Regions from separate parts of the Alishewanella sp. SMS8 genome, predicted to be linked through region 1. Evidence: predicted binding sites of a transcription regulator. Region 1 holds the regulator's gene; the other holds the start of a gene.
The links. The regulator sigma-54, encoded in region 1, starts transcription at its own class of promoters, with help from an activator protein. The targets are predictions, from matches to a motif close to GTTGGCACGNNNNTNGNNT.

Region 1 (3,424 bases):
CGACGCCAGTGCTGGTAAAGGTAAAGAGGTGTTTATTACAACAGGCTCACCGGCGACCTATTCACAAACTCTGCAAGGTGATCGTCCTGTAACCGCTCAAGCGAATGAGATCCGATTTGACCGTGCCAGCCGAATTTTAACGTTATCGGGTAATGCCGAAGTGATGCAAAGCGGTAGCTTAGTGCGCGGTGCCGTGATCCGTTACAACATTGAATTACAACAATTAAGTGCTGAAGGTGAGCAAAATCGTCGCGTTACCACGATTTTCACCCCAGAAAACAAGGACAATCCATGAAGTTAGTGGTCTCGCACCTCGCCAAAAGCTATAAAAGCCGGCAGGTAGTGAAAGATGTCAGCTTAGAGGTCAATGCAGGGCAAATCGTCGGTTTATTGGGCCCTAACGGTGCAGGTAAAACGACAACCTTTTACATGATTGTTGGCTTAGTTCCCTCGGATAAAGGCACCATTACCCTCAACGAGCAAGATATTACTTTTGCTCCGATCCACCAACGTGCCCGCGCCGGCATTGGTTATTTACCGCAAGAAAGCTCGATTTTTCGTAAATTGACTGTGCATGAAAACTTATTGGCCATTTTGCAAACCCGCAAAGATTTAAGCACGCAACGCCGCGCTGAAATTGCCGATGATTTATTAGAAGAATTTCATATCGGCCATATCCGCAACAGTTTAGGGATGGCGTTATCTGGTGGCGAGCGTCGTCGGGTTGAGATCGCGCGAGCATTAGCCGCTGATCCCGCTTTTATTTTATTAGACGAACCGTTCGCTGGCGTTGACCCGATTTCAGTACTTGATATCAAAAAAATCATTCAACACCTCGCCCAACGTGGCATTGGTGTTCTCATTACTGACCATAATGTGCGTGAAACGTTAGATGTTTGTGAAATCGCTTATATTGTCAGTCATGGCGAACTGATTGCAGCCGGTTCTCCGCAAGATGTTCTAGCAAATCAGCAGGTACGTGATGTATACCTAGGTGAGCAATTCAGGCTATAGTAAAGAAGATAGAACGCAACTGCGCATTCAGGAGAGAATTACAGGTACATGAAGCCCTCTTTGCAACTCCGCCTAGGACAACAGCTTACCATGACGCCACAACTGCAACAGGCGATACGCCTATTACAGTTGTCTACCATTGAGCTACAGCAAGAAATACAGGAAGCGTTAGACGCGAACCCGTTACTCGAAGGCGATGATGATTTCGAACGTCAGCCAGATGAGGTTGATCACAGTCTTGGCAATATCAATCGCGATACCCTTGACGATCCACGCAACAAAAACTCAGAGCAAAAAGACGCTGCCGATCGCGATACCAGCGATGATCTGAATCAACAAAACATCCAAGAAGATTTACCGCTAGATAATAACTGGGATGACTTAGTCAGTGCCGCCCCTGTTAGCAGTGGCAACATGCCTGATGACGATATGGTGTATCAGGGTGAAACCAGCGATACCCTGCAAGATTATTTACGTTGGCAAATGCAACTGACGCCCTTTTCTGAAATCGACCGGGCTATTGCTGAGATCATTATTGAAGCCATCGATGACAATGGTTTTTTAAGTATCAGCTGCGAAGAAATACTCGACTCACTGCAATCTAACGAGGTCGAGGCCGACGAAGTTGAAGCCGTGATTAAACGCATTCAATTATTTGATCCGGTCGGGGTTGGCGCGCGCTCGGTGCAAGAGTGTTTACTGGTGCAGTTACGGCAGTTTGAGCCAACTACCCCCTATTTAAATGATGCAAAACTCATTATTAGCAACTATACCGAATTTTTAGCAAATAGAGACTTTCGTTCTTTGATGCGCGTGACTAAACTCAAAGAAGAAGAGTTAAAGGAAGTCATGCAGTTGATCCACAGTTTAAATCCACGGCCGGGTGCTGATGTGATTAAACAAGAACAGCAGTATGTGATTCCTGATGTCACGGTGACAAAAGTAAAAGGTCGTTGGCAAGTCGAATTAAACGCTGACGCTATGCCCAAAATACGGATCAATCAGCAATATGCGGCGATGAGCAAAACCGCTAAAAATTCCGCTGATACGCAATTTATTCGTTCGCACTTGCAAGAAGCTAAATGGTTTTTAAAGAGCTTAGAAAGCCGAAACGATACTTTACTCAAAGTAGCCAATTGCATTGTGCAGCAACAACAAGCCTTTTTTGAGCATGGTGAAGAAGCCATGAAACCGATGGTATTGAATGATGTTGCAGAAATGGTCGGTATGCATGAGTCGACGATCTCACGCGTCACCACTCATAAATATATGCATACACCACGTGGAATTTTTGAACTTAAGTTCTTTTTCTCCAGTCATGTTAGTACAGAGAGTGGTGGTGAATGTTCTTCCACTGCCATTCGTGCTTTTATTAAAAAATTGGTGGCGGCAGAAAATCCGGCAAAACCGCTAAGTGACAGTAAAATGGCGGAGATTTTGTTAGAACAAGGGATAAACGTGGCTAGGCGAACTATCGCTAAATACCGCGAATCGTTGTTTATTCCGCCGTCAAATCAACGAAAGACCCTGCTGTAAGTGTCTTAACTAAAAGGAAGAGTCTATGCAAATCAATTTAACAGGCCGTCACGTCGAAATTACCGAAGCCTTAAAAGATTATGTCGAGAATAAATTTGCTAAGCTAGAGCGTCATTTCGAGAACATTAATAATGTACATGTCATCTTAAACGTGGAAAAATTACAACAGATTGCCGAAGCTAAAATCCATCTCACCGGTGGCGAAGTGTTTGCGGTGTCTGAGAACGAAAACATGTATGCTGCGATTGACCAGTTAATAGACAAACTCGATCGGCAGGTCATTAAACACAAAGAAAAACTGTCACGACACTAAGACATTATTATGAATTTAAACGCAATGTTAGCGGAGAACTGCACGAAAAGTGCAGTTCTATTTAACAGTAAAAAACGTATCCTCGAATATATCGCCGAACTGGCTCACCAGCAGCTTCCCGAACTATCTGAATACACGATTCTTGAAGCCTTAATGACCCGTGAAAAACTCGGTTCAACCGGCATCGGTGGCGGTATCGCCATTCCTCACGGCAAACTTGACTGCGTAACTCAACCGATTTTGGTGTTTGTGGTCAGTAAAGACCCTATCGCGTTTGATGCGATAGATAACCAAGCCGTCGATATTTTTTGCGCTATTTTAATACCCACTGAGCAATGCCAAACGCACCTAAGTACGTTATCCGGTATTGCCAAATTGTTGAGTCAGAAAGACTTAACCAAAAAAATCCGCCATGTCGAGTCAGATGAACAACTGTATCAGCTACTACTCGACTATAGCCAAAAAACAGGTGAGTCATGAAACTACTCGTCGTCAGTGGTCGCTCAGGCTCTGGCAAATCGGTTGCTCTAAGAGTCATGGAAGATCTCGGCTATTACTGCG
Region 2 (3,424 bases), on a different contig from region 1:
GGCTTAGCTTACCCCTTTATGCGCTTTTCAGCGGCCTCATCGCACAACAGGTTCAATCTGCTTTCCCACAGCAATTCCCTTACTTATTGCACTGATGACAGACTGACTATTCACCCTCAGGTTGTTGTTTTCAAACGTTGATGGTCCATGCTGTTAAATACGCAACCTGGCAACCCTACTGAGTAAACATGCAGCAATACCCTGCTATATTAAAGCGCATTTACGTTGTTGATCGCGTTTATTGCACATAAAAAAACCCCGCTGCCAGTAGCAACGGGGTGTCAAATAGGACAAAGGACAAGGATAGACAGAGGTGGGTCACGTTTAGTGTTGCTGGCTAGAAACTAAGTTTACTGACGCCAACAACACAGGCTCTTGGAGGGTGCCACCGACACCCGCCAAACTGCTTACTTTACCGAGGCAACAAACTCAGGGTAGGCTTCAATACCGCACTCTGAAGCATCCACACCTTCATATTCTGCTTCTTCGCTTACACGAATACCCATTACCAATTTCAGGAGGTACCAAACCACCAAGCTTGTAATAAATACCCAAGCAAAGATTGCAAAAGCACCAATTAACTGGCCAACGAAGGTTGCACCTTCTTTACTAAATGGCACAATCATCAGACCGAAGAAACCTACTACGCCATGAACAGAAATAGCACCAACTGGATCATCAATCTTAATTTTGTCTAAAGCGATAATCGAGCCGACCACTAACACACCACCTATGGCACCGAATAACGTTGCCTGTAAAGCAGTTGGTGTAGAAGGTTCAGCCGTGATAGCAACCAAGCCTGCAAGAGCACCGTTTAATGTCATCGTTAAATCAGCTTTGCGGAATAAGAGCACCGATAAGGCCAGTGCTGCAATAGCGCCGGAAGCGGCAGCCGCATTGGTATTTAAAAAGACCACGGCAACAGCATTAGCATTACTGATATCCCCCAGTTTTAATACTGAACCACCGTTAAAACCAAACCAACCCATCCACAGTATCAAGGTACCTAAGGTTGCTAAAGGCATGTTCGCACCAGGGATTGCATTCACTTTACCGTCTTTACTATACTTCCCTTTCCGAGCACCTAGTAATAACACTCCCGCTAAGGCTGCCGCAGCACCTGCCATGTGCACAATGCCTGAGCCTGCGAAATCAGAAAAACCAAACTGATCATCCAGATTAATACCGAACATCCCTTCAGCGCCCCAAGTCCAAGATCCATGAACTGGATAAATAAAGCCCGTCATCACCACCGCGAATGCTAAAAAGGCCCAAAGCTTCATTCGCTCAGCAACAGCACCAGAAACGATAGACATTGCAGTAGCAACAAAGACGACTTGGAAGAAGAAGTCAGATGCGCTAGAGTAAACCGCTGCCCCTGTAAAACCATCTTCACGCTCGGCAAAACTGGTTAAGGTAGCATCAACATCCACAGCGCCGATACCACTTAAGAAAAAGTCACCGCCATACATAAATGCGTAACCGCATATTAGGTACATAATGCAAGCTATGGAGTAAAGAGCCACGTTTTTAGTTAAAATCTCAGTGGTATTTTTGGCGCGCACCAAACCTGCTTCCAGCATTGAAAAACCGGCAGCCATCCACATGACTAAGACACCGCACATTAAAAAGTAGAAGGTATCCATGGCATATTGTAAGTGATAAATTTGTTCTTGCATGTTAATACTCCTTAAATCGCTTCGGCGTCGGTTTCACCCGTCCGAATACGGACGGCTTGTTCGAGGTTGTAAACGAAAATTTTTCCGTCACCTATCCGACCGGTATGAGCCGCTTTTTGAATGGCTTCAAGTAAACGTTCTACCTGATCATCTTGGGTCGCAATTTCCAGTTTTACCTTTGGCAGGAAATCAACCTGATACTCAGCTCCACGATATAATTCGGTGTGGCCTTTCTGCCGACCAAAACCTTTTACTTCTGTCACCGTTAAACCTTCTACACCAATGTCCGCGATGGCTTCACGAACATCATCCAGTTTGAACGGCTTGATGATGGCACAAACAAGCTTCATGATGGTTTTCCTTATCGACTAATTTTTGTGATTGCACCGTTATATAAGAAAACCTTGTGCCAACTTTTATTTATCGATAAAAAACAATAATTTAAGCCTACACCACCAAATTTAAAGCAAAAAAAAGCACCATAATGGTGCATTCATTCCCGTAGACTGTGCAGCTCTCTTCGCTTAACCTCCGCTTAAAAACTGCTGCCAGGCCTGTAGCAGTTTCACTAAATCTTCCAAACCACATTGGGTTTGCATGCCATGATCATCCAGCGATAATGCCTCTTCATCAAGCTCGGCTGAGGTTTGTTGCCTCGTGTCCCCTGCTTCATAAAATAGGGTGTTATGTCTTAAAGTCACCTCGGCATGTTCCACTTCGAGTAGATATTCTTTTCCTTGGAAGCGCAAAGTGTCATAGGCTTTTAAGGCCTGCAATTGGCTTAACAGCGGTTGATAAGCCGAAGCTTGCTGGCCAAATTCGTCCAATAAAAAGCGCGCTAACACATCGTGTTCAGCACTGAGTTTTAAGCTAAATTGCCGGGTGGCCCGATCATAAGTAAAGTCGTATTCCATGCACTATTCCGTTAACACGCAGTGTTAGAGCGCCCACGGCACAAGCCACAGCAGCTAGGCGTACCGTATTTGTTTGAGGCGAAGATTTTACCTGATTTCATGCGGCTTGGTTGGCAAAATAGCAGGTTTTTGCGCTAAGTCAGTTAGTAGCGGCAGTTAGCACAGTACTGATTAAGTCGACAGGATAACCGACACGGCTCAGCAACCTTGTCACCCAGTGCGATGTCAGCCGTGGCTTTGTAGGAACATTACGTATAAAAAAGGCCTGCATTCAGCAGGCCTTGTTAAACAGTTTGCTGACTACACAGCTTGCTGAATAATCACGTTGTCTGCTTTTTTAGTGTATTGCGACATCTTATGGAAGTTCAGGTAACGATAAGTGTCGGCTGCCGTAGCATCGATCTGTTTCGCGTACTCTAAGTATTCCGCTACTGTCGGTAACTTACCGATAATAGAAGCGACCGCCGCTAACTCGGCTGATGCTAAATAAACATTCGCACCCTGACCTAAACGGTTCGGGAAGTTACGAGTAGACGTTGAGACGACTGTCGACTTCTCAGCTACGCGAGCTTGGTTACCCATACACAGTGAGCAACCTGGCATTTCAGTGCGTGCACCAACTTTACCGAAGATACTGTAGTAACCTTCTTCCGTTAACTGTGCTTGGTCCATCTTAGTCGGCGGAGCGATCCATAACCGCGTGGGCAACTGGCCTTTATATTTGTCCAGTAATTTACCCGCAGCACGGAAGTGACCAATGTTGGTCATACAAGAACCGATAAATACTTCATCAATCTTGTCGCCTGCTACTTTAGACAATAAACGCGCATC

Region 2: a site for sigma-54 is predicted at 2,075-2,093, ahead of glnK (P-II family nitrogen regulator). Genes of this name have one in related genera too.

Annotation. Positions count from the first base shown of each region.
Region 1 covers NZ_JAPJEA010000001.1:1,182,992-1,186,415, forward strand. The annotation lists gene lptA (lipopolysaccharide transport periplasmic protein LptA) at 1-295, shown strand, start outside; gene lptB (LPS export ABC transporter ATP-binding protein) at 292-1,014, shown strand; gene ORJ01_RS05460 (RNA polymerase factor sigma-54) at 1,063-2,550, shown strand; gene hpf (ribosome hibernation promoting factor) at 2,576-2,863, shown strand; gene ptsN (PTS IIA-like nitrogen regulatory protein PtsN) at 2,870-3,343, shown strand; gene rapZ (RNase adapter RapZ) at 3,340-3,424, shown strand, end outside.
Region 2 covers NZ_JAPJEA010000002.1:526,530-529,953, forward strand. The annotation lists gene ORJ01_RS09920 (ammonium transporter) at 408-1,679, opposite strand; gene glnK (P-II family nitrogen regulator) at 1,691-2,029, opposite strand; gene ORJ01_RS09930 (YacL family protein) at 2,204-2,593, opposite strand; gene acnB (bifunctional aconitate hydratase 2/2-methylisocitrate dehydratase) at 2,894-3,424, opposite strand, start outside.